Regions from separate parts of the Paenibacillus puldeungensis genome, predicted to be linked through region 2. Evidence: riboswitches for the same ligand, from Rfam matches in the RefSeq annotation. Region 2 holds a riboswitch; each other region holds the start of a gene.
What was found. Region 2 has a riboswitch for cyclic di-AMP ahead of ACFQ3W_RS05280 (3D domain-containing protein). Riboswitches for the same ligand answer to the same signal wherever they lie in the genome.

Region 1 (4,500 bases), on a different contig from region 2:
GAGAAACTGGTTGCGCTCTGTGCGGCACTCTTGCATGATCTGGGGCACGGTCCTTTCTCTCATTCGATCGAACAGGCTTTTGAGATGCACCACGAGGACTGGACCTGCAAAATACTGCTGGGCGATACGGAGGTTAGCTCGGTCCTGCGGACGATTGGGGATGGTTTTCCTGAGAAGGTGGCGTCGGTCATTCGGAAAGATTACGATAACCCGATTGTTGTCAATTTGGTGTCAAGTCCCCTTGATGCCGATCGGATGGATTATTTGCTCAGGGATGCATACTTTACTGGCGTCAATTACGGTACAATTGACATGGACCGCATTTTGAGAATGCTTCGTCCCTACCAAGGGCGGGTAGTTGTCAAAGAGTCGGGCATGCATGCCGTGGAAGACTATTTAATGTCCCGTTATCAAATGTACTGGCAAGTTTACTTTCATCCGGTTACCCGGAGTTCAGAGATTATATTGCGGCAAATTTTGCGCCGGGCGAAGCAACTGTATGGACAAGGCCATGAGTTCCTCTTCCTGCCAGACCCCCTCCCTGGACTATTTCAAGGAGAATTAAGCGTCCGTGATTATCTCTTGCTGGACGAAGCGCTGATGCAAACTGCCTTCATGCAGTGGAAGAATGAATCCGACACCTTGCTGAGCGAACTTTGCACTCGCTTTTTGGATCGCAAATTGTATAAATATGTAGAACTTGAATCATGCGATGTAGATCGTATCCAGGATATTCGTCTCGCGTTTGCTGAGGCCGGATTAGATCCTGAATACGATTTGGAAATTGATTTTCCAAGCGATCTGCCGTATGATGTGTTCCGACCGGACGAAGCGTCCAAGGAAAAGCAAATTTTACTTTTGGATCATCAGAACAGGTTGCGGGAAATATCGGAAGTATCCGATATCGTTCGCTCCATTAGCGGGCTAAGACGAGGCAAAAATTATTTGTACTATCCTGATAATAAAATAAACGCAACTTTGGATCGTTTGCCTCGTGATATTGCCCAAATATTCGAACAGAAACGTTAGGAGGTACCTAAGGCTAATGCTTATTGATACACATACTCATCTGGACGCTCCGGAGTTTGATGACGATCGCGAGGAAACGATCGCACGGGCTTTGGAGCAAGGGGTTTCGCGGATGATCAACATCGGCTTTAACCGCGACACAATCCCTACAACCATGAAGCTCGCCGAATCGTATGATTTTATTTATGCGGCCGTCGGCTGGCATCCGCAGGATGCGATAACGATGCGCGAAGGGGATTTGGACTGGATTGCACAATTGTGCGAACACGAAAAAGTAGTTGCCATCGGGGAGATCGGGCTCGATTATTATTGGGATACGTCACCTAAAGATGTCCAACAGGACGTGTTCCGTAAGCAAATTGGACTAGCCCGAAGCCTCGGGATGCCAATTTGTATCCATAATCGGGATGCCCATGAGGATGTTGTCCGCATTCTTCGCGAAGAAAAGGCAAGCGAGATCGGCGGAGTTCTTCATTCTTTTTCAGGAAGCTGGGAAATCGCCAAAATGTGCCTGGATTTGGGGTTCCATTTATCTTTCGGTGGTCCGATCACGTTTAAAAATGCCAAAACTCCGAAAGAGGTTCTGATTAAGACGCCGATGGATCGATTATTGATCGAAACAGATTCCCCTTATCTCACACCGCACCCATATCGTGGGAAGAGGAATGAGTCGGCTAACGTTCGTTTGGTTGCGGAAGCAGCAGCAGAGCTTAAAGGGGTATCGGTGGAGGAAATCGCCGAAATTACAACCCGAAATGCACTGGAACGATTTGGAATCCCGAGTATTTCGGAGTAAAAGGGATGAAAAAAGGAGTATTTTCGAAAGATTAATGTATTTTAAACAATAAAAACGAGTTCATTACATTTTTTTAACCATTTTTTTAAAAAAACGTGGTTGATTCGTCCTTTACAACATGCATCGAAACAGGATAGAATTTTTTCAGTGATTGTTTTTGGCTCAGCTTGGAAGCTGAAACAGCCATTCAATCTCTGGTTCCATGAACCAGTCTCGCTGAATCTCCGAGAGGAGAACGGGGGAACCGATGCAGATCTGGATCAGTATGTTCTGGCCATTTCTGTAATTGATTTCTTTACAGAGTCTTAGGGGTGAATTCAAGGTCGTTGCGCCATGAGCGAATGACTGAGAACGGGCGGCTCTCTTTCGTCCGAATCCGACAGCTAACCTCGTAAGCGTAATAAGAGAGGTAACTCGTGCAGCTATTACACCAAGACGTTCAAGAAGCCACGAAGGAGTTCCTCTAACTCTTTCTTTGGCTTCTTTTGTTTTGAATAAAAGTAATAGGGTCATCATACTGTTGATAAACAGGAGGTGACAAATGCCGAACAGACTGGGGCAGGATGCGAAATGAGGGGAATCTTCACTCGTTTCGTAAAAAAACTGTAGTCACGTCAAACGTTATCATGCATCGACCTAGACGGCGGGACTATGAAGGAGGACGGAAGAAATGGGCATTTTCCACAAAGGGGAGACCCATGAATCACGCTCATCCAGCATGTCTTACGCAATGCGATGGAAGCATGAGAATTTACGCCAGATTACGCTCGTCGGCGTTCTGGCCATCGCGGTAATCTTCATCATCCTGATCTGGCTTTTCGGCCAAGATCATAAAAAAGTATCGCTGGTTGTTGACGGTAAAGCGCAAGCCGTTGAGACCAAGGAATCAAAGGTAGCAGAGGTGCTGAACGAACAATCCATTCAGCTCCATCCGAAAGATACCATTTCGCGGCCACTGAACAGCTCACTTGGTGACGGGGACCGTATCGTCATCGTACGCGCGGTGCCGGTTAAAGTGAGTTTGGATGGAACCACAAAGGTTCATTTCACAACAAAAGCCAAAGTTGAGGATGCCGTTTCTGAACTTGGTGTGAGGCTGCAGAAGGACGATAAGGTAACCCCTGCCTTGGACAGTGAGGTTTCGGCCAATCTAAATATCCAAATCGTTCGGGTCAACAAGCAAACCGTGCAGAAGAAAGAAGCTATACCCTTTAAGGTCGTAAAGAAGGAAGATGCTACTCTTCTAAAGGGCAAAACCAAGGTTGTCCAACAAGGCAGCCAAGGGTTGGTTATTCACAGCATAGAGAAAGTTTTTGAAGACGGAAAGTTTGTGGCGAAGCGTTGGGTAGGAAAAGCGGTATCCAAAAACGCCAAGCCAAAAATCGTTGCGGTCGGTACGAAGCAGCCGACAGCCGTTCTGTCTGCCAGCATTACGCGTAAAGCGGGGGCGGTAAGTATCGGCGGTTTGACGACCAAGGGCGGCGTCTCATTTAAATATAAAAAGGCACTGAAGAACGTCACTCTGACTGCCTATTCGGCTGAGGAGGACGGTATTGGCACCCGCACCGCTTCCGGCACTCGAGTAGCGGAAGGCAGAACGATAGCCGTCGATAAGGATGTCGTTCCACTCGGCTGGTGGGTATTCATAGAGGGCATCGGTTTCCGTAAAGCGGAAGATACCGGTGGGGCCATCAATGGCCACAAAATCGACGTGTATTATGACACGTTAAAAGCGGCAAATCATTTCGGCAAGAAGAAGGGGCGCACGGTATACGTAATCGGTCCGACGAAGCCGGAATTGAACTAACCTTGTTTTACTTTGCATGGGGAATGAGATACTATTAGGATGATGAATAAGACATTGGATTAGAAGAGGATTTATTCCTCTTCTTTTTGTTATTAGAAGGGAAGACGGATCATGATTAAAGAGGTCATCGTGGTAGAGGGCCGGGATGACACCGTTGCGGTAAAGCGAGCGGTTGAGGCGGATACGATTGAGACTGGGGGCTCGGCGATTAACGAGATGACGTTGAAGAAAATCGCCTTGGCCCAGGAGCGGCGCGGAGTGATCATTTTTACCGATCCCGATCATGCAGGGGAGCGAATCCGTAAAATTATCGCAAATCGGGTTCCTGGCTGCAAACATGCATTCCTGCGCGAGGCTGACGCGACCAAGCGGGGGGATATCGGCATCGAGAACGCCTCGCCGGAAGCGATCCGTGAAGCACTTTCCAAGGTGCGAAGTGAAGCTCCGGGAGTAGAAGGGCATATCGATTGGGAAGACTTGATGGAGGCGGGGCTGATCGTTCACCCGCATGCAGCCGCAAGACGCAAAGCACTCGGCGAGATGCTGGGGATCGGATACTGCAACGGTAAGCAGCTCCATAAGCGGTTGACGGTATTTAGAATTAGCCGTGATGAGTTTGCCGCTGCACTCTCAGAGCTTACGGACAAAGGGGTATTATAGGCCATGAGTACAAGGGAAGATATATCTACGCCGCGCCGAACGAAGGAAATTATACAGCGGCACGGGTTTGCATTTAAAAAAAGCTTGGGGCAAAACTTCTTGATCGACCAAAATATTTTGAACAAGATCGTTACTGCCGCCGGTTTGGATAAAACAAAAGGTGCACTCGAGATCGGACCCGGCATTGGGGCGCTTACCGAAAAGCTGG
Region 2 (4,500 bases):
TTTCGGTACAAACCGTCGCTCCGGCTGAAACCATGCTTTCCCTTAGCAAGCCGAAAAACTTGGCAGAACTGCGGAAGAAGTACTCTGAAACGTTTAAATTCCGAGGGGATTCTGAGATTAAGCAGGTGGCCCTAACTTTTGACGATGTGCCTGATCCCAGATTCACACCTCAAATTTTAGAAGCTCTGCGAAAGGAAGGGGTGAAGGCGACCTTTTTCATCGTTGGTAGTCGAGCTAAGAAGTTTCCCACACTTGTAAAACGAATCCACTCCGAAGGACATCTTATAGGGAATCACTCCTTTAGCCACCCTGCTTTCAAGAAACGTTCGTTGAAACAGTTTCAAAATGAAATCTTGCGCACGGAAAAAGTTATACAGCGCACCGTTGGCTATAGGCCAAAGCTGATCCGTCCACCTTACGGTGAGATAAAGGAAGAACAGGTCAAATGGCTTAAGAAAAACGGATATATGATCGTCAATTGGGACGTGGATTCTTTGGATTGGAAAGGTCTTAGCAAAGAAAAGGTTAAGCGAAATGTCTTATCTTCCGTTGGCCCCGGCTCCATCGTTCTCCACCATGGCGGCGGAGGGGTAGGCTCTGACTTGACAGGAACGGTCAAGGCATTGCCGGAAATTATCCGTTTTCTCAAAGCCAGCGGCTACAGCTTTGTCGATTTGACCGAGCTACTGCATACCGTCAAATACCGATAACTATAAAAATAAAGGGCTCTCCCTTTAAGGAAAGCCCTTTTATTTTTAAACTAGTTTAAAATATAAAGTGTTACGTCCTGATAGCCGAAATGAGCTACCGCTTTTTGGCTACCGGGGATAAAAATATCGATACGCCGGCCTTTTATTGCTCCGCCCTGGTCGCTAGCTGTCGCCACAAATGCCTGCTTCGGAAGTCCTGAATGGCTGTGACCAGTAACGAGCACCTTGGTGCCCATAGGAATCACTTTCGGATCGACCGCGATCGTACCCAGCTTTAGAGGCTTACCGAAATAGTCGACAGCTCCCCATTTTCCGTTCTCACTTTCGGCTGCGGAATAAGCGCTCGCTTTTACCTGCAGTGTGCTACTGTAATTAAACGTCTTGCCCCACGCCTCAACCATATTTTCGGCAGATATTACGCTAAGTGGCGATACAGCTGCTTTTGCAGCCTCTATGGTTTCAATCTTAGCAGGCCCGGCTGTGGATAAGGCACGAAGTTCCTTCCCAGGGATAGTGATGTCCATCCCTTCGTAAATATTCGTTGGATTAACATCCTTATTCGCATTCATCAACTGCACAAGATTCACTCCGTACTTCTGGGCCAATTCGTAGAAGGTGTCTCCCTCCTTAGCCTTATGTACTGTGTCCGCATATACGGGTGCCGTCTGAAGAACCATTGCAATACTTGCGGCTGCGACCGCTGATTTTAAAACCTTAGACCAAATACGTTGTTTCAACATGATGCCCTCCTTTGCGATCGCCTGCGGAGTTAGTTGTCGGATTCGGGAAAAAGGATTGTCCCCGGCGCTTAAGTAAGCGCTTCACCCCAAGAAAACATCGATAGCCATCAATAGCCATCTGTCTTCATAAATCGTCCCCCGCACCTGCTTGGAGCAGGTTTCGGCCTTTTGAATATATCACAATTTTGTTACCAATTGAACGTGAAAATATTCCCAACTAAAAATAAGGCCGACGCAACGCGCCTTTCTCAAGCCTAGAAGTAAACATATTGTTATCTATTTAGTTGATCCTGTCATCAAAATTAAAAACCGCCCAGATCAACCGGACGGTCCTTAAATAGCGAGATATTATAGCACTTTTCCTAAAAAATCCTGTGTCCGCTGATGCTGTGGCGAACCAAATACTTGCTGTGGTGTTCCTTGCTCGACGATAACGCCTTGGTCCATGAACAAGATTCGATCTCCTACCTCGCGGGCAAAGCCCATCTCATGGGTTACGATTACCATCGTCATACCGCGCTCAGCCAGCTTTTTCATAACGTCAAGCACCTCACCGACCATCTCGGGGTCAAGTGCAGACGTAGGTTCATCAAACAGCATCACATGCGGTTCCATGGCTAACGCCCGGGCAATGGCAATCCGCTGCTTCTGACCGCCGGACAGCTGGGATGGATATGCGTCCCGCTTGTCTTCAAGACCGACTGTGCGCAGCAAATCCATAGCTATTGCTTCCGCTTTGCTCTTATCCATCTTCTTCACGCGAATCGGCGCTAAGGTGATGTTATCGATTACCGTTTTGTGCGGGAACAAATTAAATTGCTGGAACACCATCCCCATCTTTTCACGGGTCTTATTAATGTTGTGCCCCTTTCCTGTAATGGACTCGCCCTCAAACTTAATTTCACCTTGGGTCGGCTCTTCTAGCAGGTTCAAGCAGCGCAGAAAAGTACTTTTCCCCGAACCACTAGGGCCAATGACTACGACGACTTCCCCTTTAGAGATTTCCAAGTCAATGCCCTTCAAAATATGCAGCGAACCGAATTTTTTATGCAAATCATTAACGATGATCACTGGTCTTCAACTTCCTTTCGAATATACCTAATATACGGGATAAGGTAAATGTCAGGATAAAGTACATAACCGCTACGATTAAGTATGGTGTCATCCCGTTATACGTAATACCGACAATCGCACCGGATTGGAAAATGAGCTCGGTGATCCCGATGATCGAAACGATAGACGATTCCTTGATAATCGTTACGAACTCATTGCCGATCGCTGGAAGCACTGTCTTAACCGCTTGTGGAATAATTATAAACCGTAAAGCCATTCCACGCGTCATCCCCAAAGAACGCGCCGCCTCTCCTTGTCCGCGGTCAACGCCTTGAATTCCTGCCCTGAAAATTTCTGCCAAATAAGCGGAACTGTTAATCGATAACGTAATCGCACCGGATTCAATCGGGGAAAAACTAATTCCGATTGTAGGAAAACCGTAGTGAATAATAAATAACTGCACAAGCATTGGAGTACCACGCAGAAATTCTACCCACGCGTGACCTATAAAACGGACAATCCCCCAGGAAGACATACGGATCAACGCAACAATCATCCCTAGAATAAAGCCACAAAATACCCCGATGGCTGCGAGCAAAAGGGTATATTGCAAACCGGTTAGAAAATAGCTCCGATATTCGATAAACATATCAATGAGATTCATAAAGCGATCATTCCTCCTATTTTACCTAAAAACCTAAAACAAAAAAATAGAAAATAGCGAATGAGCTCCGCTATTTTCTGCAGATCGATCCGTTACTTATTTTTCGGCAAGTGCGCTCGCATCGGCCACAAATTTATCGATGCTTCCGCTTGAAATCAGGCGATCCAGCGTCTTGTTGACTTGATCCAGCATTTCTTGATTGCCTTTCTTAACGCCGATCACATAACCTTCATCTTCCGTTACCGGTTTTGCGTCGGTAATGTCGATGCCCTCTACGTTTTTAACAAAAGACTTAGCAACTGGTCCTTCAATAATGGCTACATCTACACGACCTGATTTCAGTTGCATAATAATGTCGTTAATTTTTGCGAGCGAAGTCAGCTTAGCTTCCGGAACTTGTTTGGCCATATCCTCTTGGATGGAGCTTTTTTGTACGCCGATCTTAGCACCTTTCAACGAGTCCATCGTTGCATACTTTGCTTTATCCTCAGAGCGGGTTACGATCGCCTGCTCTGCTTTGTAATAAATTTTCGACATGTCGATTTGTTTTTTACGCTCCGGCTTCGGGCTGAGTCCAGAGATAACCAGATCTACACGGCTGCTCGCCAGCTCGTTTAACAAGGAATCGAACTGCATATCTTTGACTTCGAGCTCAGCACCTAAATCCTTGGCAATTTCTTTGGCGATCTCTACGTCAAAACCGACAATTTGATCTTCTCCGTTTGCGTCCTTGATGTGGAACTCATAAGGAGGGAAGTCAGCGCTCATCCCAACAATCAGCTTTTTGCCGCCTTCCGTTTTATTTCCAGACTCGTCAGCCTTATTTTGACTTCCCGCTTGACTGGTCGTTTTATCGTTAGCCTGGTTACCGCTGCCATTTTTTTCTTGTCCGCATGCGGCAAGCACCATCGTTACCATCATCATTGCTACTAGTAATATGCCCCATTTTTTCATTATTCTCTCTCCTGTTCTTGTTTCAATTATGCATTGGTATCATCATTACTGGGCTAATTATAAATCAGATTGCATATATATGCAAAGGTTTTTCATAGCATTCATTATATTTTCATACTTTCTATCAAAGTTATTGGAGGGTTTGCCATCTTTTATATTACTGTGGTCAATAATATGCATAATTATGTGTATTATTTTTTTGATGGCACGTGCGTTAAGTGGGAATAACAGTAGCATGATTTGGTTTTCAGCTATTTCCTGCGAAGAGGAGTGAACATCCGTGCTGCTGGAAGCGGTGTATCATGTGCCAAGAGATAAATGGGCCTACGCTTATGATTCGTCTACCATCCATCTCCGTGTCCGTACCAAACGAGATGAT
Region 3 (4,500 bases), on a different contig from region 2:
AGCCTTGTCGAAGAGGCAGTATCACGGGGAGTTAACCTCTTTGTAACCGGTGAAATGGGAATCGGGAATACGACAGCGAGCGCAGCTTTAATGAGCGCTTTTACCGGTATTTCTCCTCAGGAGAGCGTAGGACGAGGTACAGGACTGAACGATGAGCGGCTGCGCCATAAGGTGGATGTTGTTAAGCGGGCTCTGGAGAAAAACCGGCCAAATACGGCTGATCCGCTGGATGTTCTCGCCAAGGTGGGGGGGCTGGAAATCGCCGGTCTAACCGGAATTATTTTAGGGGCCGCGGCCAATCGTTGCCCAGTCGTTATCGATGGATTTATATCCACAGTAGCTGCGCTTGTGGCCCGGAATCTTGCACCTGAAGCAGCGGGTTACATGATCGCCTCGCATTTATCCCATGAGCAGGGGCACCGTTCGCTGCTGCAGGAGCTGGGACTTGCGCCGATGCTGCATTTAGATATGCGGCTAGGTGAAGGTACAGGCGGGGTACTGGCTCTTCATCTCGTTGATGCGGCTTGCCGGATTATGGCGGAGATGGCCACCTTTGAAAGTGCCGGAGTTTCTTCAGCAAGCGAGCCCAAAGAGGAGAACCGATGATCATTACGGTGACCGGTGGTGCCCGAAGCGGAAAAAGTACGTTTGCTGAACGCTGGTGCATGAAGCATGCTCCGGCCGCGGTATATGTGGCTACCGGACAAGCTTTCGATGAGGAGATGGAAAACCGCATATCTTTGCATCGGCAGCAGAGGGAGAGCAGCGGCTATCCGTGGACAACGGTCGAGGAGCCTTTGCATTTACCGGATCTGGTATCCAAACTGGGAAAGGATCAAGCTTCGGCATTACCGGATGGCCATCCCCATCTCCATCCCTATGTACTTGTAGACTGTCTGACCCTCTGGTTATCGAACGTGTTGCTTAGTGCCGAGTCCGAGGAGTTTTCTTCCTCTACCGAAGTCGTTAAACAGGAGATCGACCGTCTTGCCTCTGCTGTCGCTGCTTTTCCAGGTACCATTGTTCTGGTAACCAATGAGGTAGGAAGCGGGATCGTCCCGGAATATCCGTTAGGAAGGCTGTACCGTGATTTAGCAGGAATGCTGAACCAGACAATCGCCGACATTTCGGATCAGTTTTTTCTCGTTACTGCCGGAATTCCCATTGAATTAAAAAGCAGGGAGTATCGATTATGAGCCGGAAGGATCGTCCGATATTAGCTGCCTTTCAATTTTTGTCCAGGTTTCCGATCCGTGTGGAGCTCGATTTTACGCCCGATCTGCTGCGCAGAAGCGCAAAGTACTATCCGCTTGTGGGAGCGGTGATCGGATTACTGATCTGGGCTGCAGCCGCTATATTCTCTTTGGCGCTCCCTGCGCTCCCTGCTGCGGTCCTGACACTCGTAGTTTGGGTATGGATTACCGGCGGGCTTCATTTGGACGGCTGGATGGACACCGCCGACGGATTGCTCAGCTATAGATCCCGGGATAAAATGCTGGAAATTATGAAGGATAGCCGAGTCGGTGCGATGGGAGTAATGGCTTGCGTATTGCTGCTACTTCTCAAAATGTCGCTTATTGTCTCCTTGCTGGAAAAAGGCCCCTTTTACACCGGGCTGGCCTTCATGACGGCACCAGTATGGAGCCGATGGTTCATGACTTGGGCGATGCGGACATGGCCTAAGGCCCGGCAGGGTGAAGGCCTAGCTAGTCATTTTCAGGGTTTTGAAACCCGTGCTGCTGTCCATTCTGGCGTGCTCGCATTCCTGCTATCGGCATCAGGTATGCTGCTGGCAGAAATCTCTTTGGTGGGGAGAGGGACTGAGCTACCCTGGCTGCAGCTGCTCTTCTATTTTTTGCTCCACCCTATACTTGCTTGGGGGATGGGGACCTGGGCAGCCCGCCGCATAAACGCAAAACTTGGCGGATTAACCGGCGATACCTATGGGGCATTGAACGAAGGACTGGAGGTCTTATTGCTCCTTTTCGCAGTGATTTTGTTTCGGTGATACGCGACCTTAACAACAAACTTTGACAACGCCTCCAAATTTGAGTTAACATAATAATACGCTTAGTTTTCGATGAGTAAAGTCGAAAAGCGGGGGAACCAATCATTGGGGCGAATCGTTTACATCAGAACGTAGGGATCCATCTTTCCCGAGCCCGTCAGCTAACCTCGTTTGCAGTGGATGGGTCATAATTCCTCATATTTTCAGTCATCCATCATTGACCCTTTTTATAGGGTCTTTTTGTTTTTTTATAAGACCTCTCACCGCGAAATTAAGGCGGAGTGCTATATCATTCACTGCGATTGGTTTCTCGCTTCTCTTCATTACGAATCGTCACATTCAAAGGAGGAGATCGAGCATGGCACAGCCCAAGTTTATTACCGACATTGAAAAGGTGAAACAGTTATTCGAACATGAGCGTGAAGAACTACGTCCCATCACCGACAAATTCGTATTTCGAGCAAACGACTATTATCTGAAACTCATTGACTGGAATGATCCTGAGGATCCGATCCGCAAGCTGGTTATCCCAAACACGGGAGAACTCAAGGAGTATGGGCGCTGGGATGCCTCCGACGAAGCCGCCAATTATGTTGTTCCTGGCTGCCAGCACAAATATCGGACAACTGCTTTGTTAATCGTGTCCGAGGTATGTGGTTCATACTGTCGATACTGTTTCCGAAAACGGCTGTTCCGCAATGATGTGAAGGAAGCGATGTCCGACGTGACTCCAGGCATTGAGTATATTGCTAACCACCCCGAAATTAACAATGTACTTCTGACTGGCGGCGACAGTCTCATTCTTGCCACAAAGAAGCTTCGTACCATACTGGAGAAACTACGGTCCATCGAGCATGTTAAAATCATACGCCTCGGCTCCAAAATTCCGGTGTTCAATCCAATGCGCATTTACGAAGATCCCGAGCTGCTCGAGCTAATCAAGGAATTCTCGAGCGTGGAGAAGCGGATTTATGTCATGGCTCATATTAACCATCCCCGCGAAATTACGCCGGAGGCCGTACGTGGTTTTCAAGCGCTGCATGATGCCGGAGCGATCGTCGTTAATCAAACACCAATTCTTAAAGGCATTAACGATGATTCTGCCGTTCTAGGAGATCTGCTAGACCGCTTATCTTGGGCAGGCGTGACACCGTATTATTTTTTCATCAACCGCCCAGTGGCCGGAAACTCTGATTTTGTTATCCCGCTTAAACGGGCATACAGCCTTGTGGAGGAAGCCAAAGCACGAACTTCAGGGCTTGGGAAACGCGTTCGTCTATCCATGAGTCATGCCTCGGGCAAAATAGAGATATTGGCGATTGAAAACGGTCAAGCCTATTTGAAGTATCACCAATCCCGCGATAACGAATACGGCAAGTTTATGGTGCTAGAATGCCCGGACGATGCCGCATGGTTTGATGATCTGCCGGGGAGCGGGGCGTACTGGAGGAAACCGGAGAGTAAGAAGGATAGCTGCCAGACTGCGCTTGAACTATCAGATATTGGCGTGTAGGGCTCAAACGCAAATATATAATGTATCAAAAAAGACGTACTCCCTTGACCGGCTTCGGTGCATGGAGTACGTCTTCTACTGGTAATCAGCAATTGTGCCAGCTACACTTGAAACTTCCCAATGGACTCTCTTAGGGACAAAGCTTGCTCATGCAGCGAGCGAACTGTTTTGGCGTGTGATTCCATTTCGCTGAGCTGTTGCTCGGAATATTTCGAAATTTGTTCCATGTTCTCAAGCGATTTGGCTGTAATGTTTGCCGATTCCTCTACAGAGGCGGTGACTTCCTCCGTACCGGCGGACACCTCTTGCGTAGAGGCGGATACAGATTGGATCGTCAAATTGATATTGTCAATGAGCCGGGTTAATTGTTCGAAGGCAAGCCCAGCTTTCTTTACCCGGTCGGTACCGGACACAATTTCTTGACTGGCGCGGTGCATAGCGTTGACAGAGTTTTCCGATTCCTCGCGAATGCTCAGCAAATATTCCCCGATTTCTTCCATGGCGAGGCGCGATTGCTCAGCCAGCTTCCGCACTTCCTCGGCCACGACGGCAAATCCCTTGCCGTTTTCACCGGCTCGAGCCGCTTCGATCGCAGCGTTTAAGGCAAGAATATTAATCTGCTTCGTGATTTCAGTAATCGTTCCGACCACACTCGCAATGGATTCAGAGCGTTCGTTCAAAACACGGATGTGCGTCAGGGTTTGATCTGCAGCATCTTCAACCTGCTGCATTTGCAGCACTGCGGTTTGTGCAAGGTCATTGCCATCTCCAGCTTCCTTGGCGGCTTGACCGATCCGTTCGGTAACCTCTGCAGAAGAGGTTGCAATGTGCTGAACTCCTTCAGAAATTTCCTCCATGGCTCGTGCATTCTCCGCCGCAGCCGAGGCAATCATTATGCTCCCTGATTCAATTTCACGCGTGGCTGCATTAGAGCGGGTGATCAAGTCCTCGAAGGTAGTAACTGATTTCGCCAGGTGAT
Region 4 (4,500 bases), on a different contig from region 2:
GTGCGGCCGGTATGGCTACCGCTTCCGTACTGCTGGTAGTAATTGTTGCGATCTTCCTGCTGTACGCTAACAATATTTTTATTAAGCGGCGCAGTAAGGAAATCGGACTGTTTCAATTGATCGGCTTGACCAAAGGTAAGATTTTTCGGATTTTAAGCAGCGAAAATCTAATATTGTACTTTGGTTCGATGCTGGTCGGCATCTTCGTTGGTTTTTCCTGCTCACGGTTGCTTCTGATGATTCTGTTTAAAGTGATGGACGTGGATGCCCAGGCCTCTTTAAACTTTTCAACACGAGCTTTGCTTCAGACTGTGATCGTTTTTGCGGCGGTTTACTTGCTTATTATGCTGATGAACTACACGTTTATCAAGAGACAGACGATCCTGTCCCTATTCCGGGTGACCTCATCGACTGAGAATAAAATCCGGAAGATGCCTGTCGTCGAAATTGTTATGGGTCTGTTCGGGATCGTTCTCATCCTGTTCGGCTATTATTTGTCCACCAAGCTGTTCGGGGGGCAATTTGTAAAGACCGAGGAGCTTTTTCTCGTGATGTCTATGATTCTAGGGTCGGTTATTCTCGGAACCTATCTGTTCTATAAAGGCTCAGTCAGCTTGATTTTTAATGCGATTCGCAAAAGCAAAGGCGGTTATTTGTCGCTGAACGAGGTGCTTTCGCTGTCATCGATCATGTTTCGGATGAAATCGAACGCTCTGCTGTTAACGATCATTACCACCGTATCGGCGCTGGCGATCGGCTTGCTTTCCTTAAGCTACATTGCTTATTATTCGGTAGACAAGTCGGCCAAGGAAATTGTGCCGAATCATTTCTCGCTGCTTGAAGATGAGGATATCACGAAATTTACCAAGGCCCTTCAGAAGAAAAACATTGTGTATAAACAGACGCGCAGAGACGTCATCATGGTGAAAGCCGATTTTTCTCATATCGCCGATGTAGACAAAATTGGAAAAAGCAAGGGAATCATGACTATGCCGGTCGTTAGCGAGAAATCGGTTGAGGGTGTAGACGTGTCGCCGGATGAGACCAAATTTACCGGATATAGCGATGCGGTGAAGATGCTCAAGTCTCTGAAAAGCACGGGGGAAGTGGAGCTTAAGGGTAAGCATGAGTCCATAGAGCAACGTTTGATCGGTTTAAGCAAGGATCCCGTGGTCTCCTCGTATTTTTCAGGCGGACTGCTGACGGCGATTGTCGATGAGAAGGTATTCGAACAGTTGGCCAAAGATAAGGATCCGGATATCCAACAGAATTCTCATTCTTATGTCGGGATAGATATTGTGGACTCAAACATGCTTGAACATGCTAACCAAATATATAAAGACATGAATTTTGAGCAGAAGGGAGGATATACTTCCCAATCGGACATTATTTCCGGTCAGAAGCAGATGATGGGCATGATTATGTTTGTCGTCGGTTTCCTCGGGTTGACCTTTCTCATTACCTCAGGGTGTATATTGTATTTCAAACAAATGGACGAAGGGGAGGAGGAAAAGCCAAGCTATACGATCCTTCGGAAGCTCGGCTTTACACAGGGCAACTTAATCCGCGGCGTGCAATTTAAGCAGGTGTTCAACTTCGGCATTCCCCTCGTTGTTGGTCTCTCCCATAGTTACTTTGCCGTCAAATCGGGCTGGTTCCTATTCGGATCGGAGCTTTGGGCCCCTATGTTTATCGTTATGCTGGTGTATACGGCCTTGTATTCGATTTTCGGGTTGTTATCTGTCTTGTTCTACAAACGTGTTATTAAAGAATCGCTATAATATATAACTTTAGTTCTTCAGATCTCGGGCTGTTCGGTGCCATGCAAAATGACATTGGACAGCCTTTCTTTTTTTGGCACAAGGTAAAAGTCTCCTTATAAACGATAAGGCCAGTAAATATGAGGTAACAAAAGATCGTTGTCGTTGTAAGCGCTTCGTTTACATGAAACGACGGAACTGCGTGGATTATTACCTATTTTTCAACCTTTACTCCGGTTTTCGTCAAGAGTATTATTCATGAAGTGAATTAAATATCAACCCTTTATCGCTGAATTCTGTAACCAGAAACGGGGAAACCAGGAAGGCCAAGCCGACCGCTTGCCTTCAGGGGTGAATCGCTTTGCACACCAAAGCGTAGGGCTGCTTTCGTGCCCGAATCCGTCAGCTAACCTCGTAAGCGTCCGAAAGAAGGAATTAACGTTACCGTCTCTTGATTAAGAGAAGGCCGCGGGAAGTTCCCACTTTCCTGCGGCCTTTTTTGTAATTTTTTTCAGAAAGTTTCCTACATTTAAGAAAGAGAAGGCAAGGTGTACTACCTATGATGAATTCCATAAAACGCTGGTTGATCGGTTCTCCGCTTCGTACGAAACAGCTGACCCAGGAGCGATTGCCGAAGTGGAAAGCACTAGCTATTTTCTCATCGGATGCGCTTTCCTCTGTGGCTTATGCAACGGAAGAAATTTTGCTGGTGCTCGCTTTGATAGGTGTATCTGCACTTACGTATTCCGTACCGATCGGCCTTTGCATTCTATTGCTGCTGTTAGTTGTCACGTTATCATATCGTCAGATTGTTCATTCGTTTCCATCCGGCGGGGGAGCGTATGTCGTTGCTAAAGAGCATTTGAATACGCCTTCGAGCCTTGTTTCCGGCGCAGCGCTGATGATCGACTATGTTCTGACGGTAGCCGTTAGTATCAGCTCCGGGGTTGCGGCATTGGTAGCCGCATTTCCTTCACTGATCCATTGGAAGGTAGAAATCGCTGTTGTTCTAACGCTTATATTAATGGTACTTAATTTACGCGGCATTCGCGAATCGGCCACCGTATTTGCTTATCCAACTTATTTATTTATATTTTCTGTTCTGCTCGTTCTCGTCGTCGGAGGCTTTCAAGTTTTGCATGAGGGTTGGCAGGGGTATCACACGGCATCGATCTCTTCAGCCCAATCAGGTTCAACCCATATAGGCACTTTCGCGATGATCCTGCTTGTTCTTCGTGCTTTTGCTTCAGGGTGCTCTGCTTTAACCGGCGTAGAAGCGATTAGCAACGGAGTTCCGTCTTTTCGCTCACCCTCAACTCGCAATGCCGGGATCACGATGATTTGGATGGCTGTCATTTTGGGCACGATGTTTATGGGAATTACGCTGCTGACGTTTGCGTTTGGCATTGCTCCGATGGAGCACCAGACGATTCTGTCTCAGCTAACGGAACATGTAATGGGCCGCGGGCCGATTTATTATTTGGTTCAGATCGCTACAACGCTCATCTTGTTTTTGGCTGCGAATACGAGTTTTGCCGGCTTTCCGCAGCTCACCTCGATTATCGCACAAGACAAGTTTTTGCCGCGGTCGCTTGCACTTCGGGGAGCACGGCTCGTTTTTTCGAACGGGATATTCCTGCTTAGTACGATGGCCGTTCTGGTCATTGTGATCTATCAAGCTAATACCCATGATATGATTCCACTGTATGCGGTAGGCGTATTCCTCTCCTTTACCATTGCCCAATTTGGTATGGTACGGGCTTTTCTCAAGAAAGAAATTCCTAGCACGAAGTGGACGGTAATCGTTACTGGTATTGGAACACTGGTGACCGGAGCCGTATTGGTCATTACGGTTATCGCTAAGTTTACTGAGGGCGCCTGGATGGTTACCTTGGCCATTCCGCTGCTGGTATTGCTGTTTTATGCAATCCATCGTCATTACAGTGCGATTGCCAAACAGCTTCAGGTCGATTATAGTGTGCAGCCTTTAGCCATGCATACCAAAGTCATTATTCCAATTTCGGGAATCAGCAAGGTGGTTGCTCAATCGGTATCCTATGCGAGAGGTATTTCGGATGATGTAGTAGCCATATCTGTAAACAGCGATGACAAACAGGCTGCTTTACTGAGAGAAAAGTGGGAGAAATGGAACCCCAGCGTCCCGCTCGTTATTCTTCGATCGCCTTACCGGACCGTATTGTGGCCGCTGATGAAATATATCGACAACATCGATAAGAAAGAACCAGGCGGCATGATTACAATCCTAATCCCGCAATTTATCGTAAAAAGATGGTGGCATGCGCTGCTTCACAATCAGACCGCTGTCGTCATCCGTACAATGCTGCTGTTCCGGAAAGATATCGTGATTTCGACGATCCCGTTCCATTTGAATAAATAGAAAAAAAGCGCAAGTCGCAAGGGTTCAAACCCTTAGACTTGCGCTTTTTTGCCTGCGTTCTTTGTTGATCATGTTGATTTCCAGGAAAGAAGATTAGGTGAGAATATGTCCGCCTTCCACATGAAGGGCCGTTCCGGTGACAAAGCCGTTTTGAAGCAAATAGATGACGGCTTGAGCGACATCCTGGGCCTTTCCGACCCGCTTGACGGGAAGCTTGGCTGCCACTTCCTGATAGAAATGATTGCGAGCGTCTTCTGGCATTTTACTGCGGGACGGGGTGTCGATGATGCCTGGTGAGACAACATTCACCCGAATGGGGGCGAGCTCTAAAGCCAAAGTTCG

Region 1: linked by a shared signal. The riboswitch ahead of ACFQ3W_RS25315 (ubiquitin-like domain-containing protein) and the one ahead of ACFQ3W_RS05280 (3D domain-containing protein) in region 2 are both predicted to bind cyclic di-AMP.
Region 3: linked by a shared signal. The riboswitch ahead of ACFQ3W_RS22290 (KamA family radical SAM protein) and the one ahead of ACFQ3W_RS05280 (3D domain-containing protein) in region 2 are both predicted to bind cyclic di-AMP.
Region 4: linked by a shared signal. The riboswitch ahead of ACFQ3W_RS19020 (APC family permease) and the one ahead of ACFQ3W_RS05280 (3D domain-containing protein) in region 2 are both predicted to bind cyclic di-AMP.

What each region holds. Positions count from the first base shown of each region.
Region 1 covers NZ_JBHTLM010000035.1:15,261-19,760, forward strand. The annotation lists gene ACFQ3W_RS25305 (HD domain-containing protein) at 1-1,029, shown strand, start outside; gene ACFQ3W_RS25310 (TatD family hydrolase) at 1,046-1,825, shown strand; cyclic di-AMP (ydaO/yuaA leader) riboswitch at 2,030-2,239, shown strand; gene ACFQ3W_RS25315 (ubiquitin-like domain-containing protein) at 2,496-3,632, shown strand; gene rnmV (ribonuclease M5) at 3,744-4,292, shown strand; gene rsmA (16S rRNA (adenine(1518)-N(6)/adenine(1519)-N(6))-dimethyltransferase RsmA) at 4,296-4,500, shown strand, end outside.
Region 2 covers NZ_JBHTLM010000003.1:76,284-80,783, reverse strand. The annotation lists gene ACFQ3W_RS05285 (polysaccharide deacetylase family protein) at 1-710, shown strand, start outside; gene ACFQ3W_RS05280 (3D domain-containing protein) at 761-1,450, opposite strand; cyclic di-AMP (ydaO/yuaA leader) riboswitch at 1,454-1,626, opposite strand; gene ACFQ3W_RS05275 (amino acid ABC transporter ATP-binding protein) at 1,799-2,521, opposite strand; gene ACFQ3W_RS05270 (amino acid ABC transporter permease) at 2,508-3,167, opposite strand; gene ACFQ3W_RS05265 (transporter substrate-binding domain-containing protein) at 3,264-4,121, opposite strand; gene ACFQ3W_RS05260 (alpha-glycosidase) at 4,402-4,500, shown strand, end outside.
Region 3 covers NZ_JBHTLM010000023.1:44,916-49,415, reverse strand. The annotation lists gene cobT (nicotinate-nucleotide--dimethylbenzimidazole phosphoribosyltransferase) at 1-606, shown strand, start outside; gene cobU (bifunctional adenosylcobinamide kinase/adenosylcobinamide-phosphate guanylyltransferase) at 603-1,196, shown strand; gene cobS (adenosylcobinamide-GDP ribazoletransferase) at 1,193-2,008, shown strand; cyclic di-AMP (ydaO/yuaA leader) riboswitch at 2,058-2,199, shown strand; gene ACFQ3W_RS22290 (KamA family radical SAM protein) at 2,367-3,521, shown strand; gene ACFQ3W_RS22285 (methyl-accepting chemotaxis protein) at 3,623-4,500, opposite strand, start outside.
Region 4 covers NZ_JBHTLM010000016.1:26,572-31,071, reverse strand. The annotation lists gene ACFQ3W_RS19025 (FtsX-like permease family protein) at 1-1,781, shown strand, start outside; cyclic di-AMP (ydaO/yuaA leader) riboswitch at 2,038-2,196, shown strand; gene ACFQ3W_RS19020 (APC family permease) at 2,323-4,158, shown strand; gene ACFQ3W_RS19015 (SDR family oxidoreductase) at 4,252-4,500, opposite strand, start outside.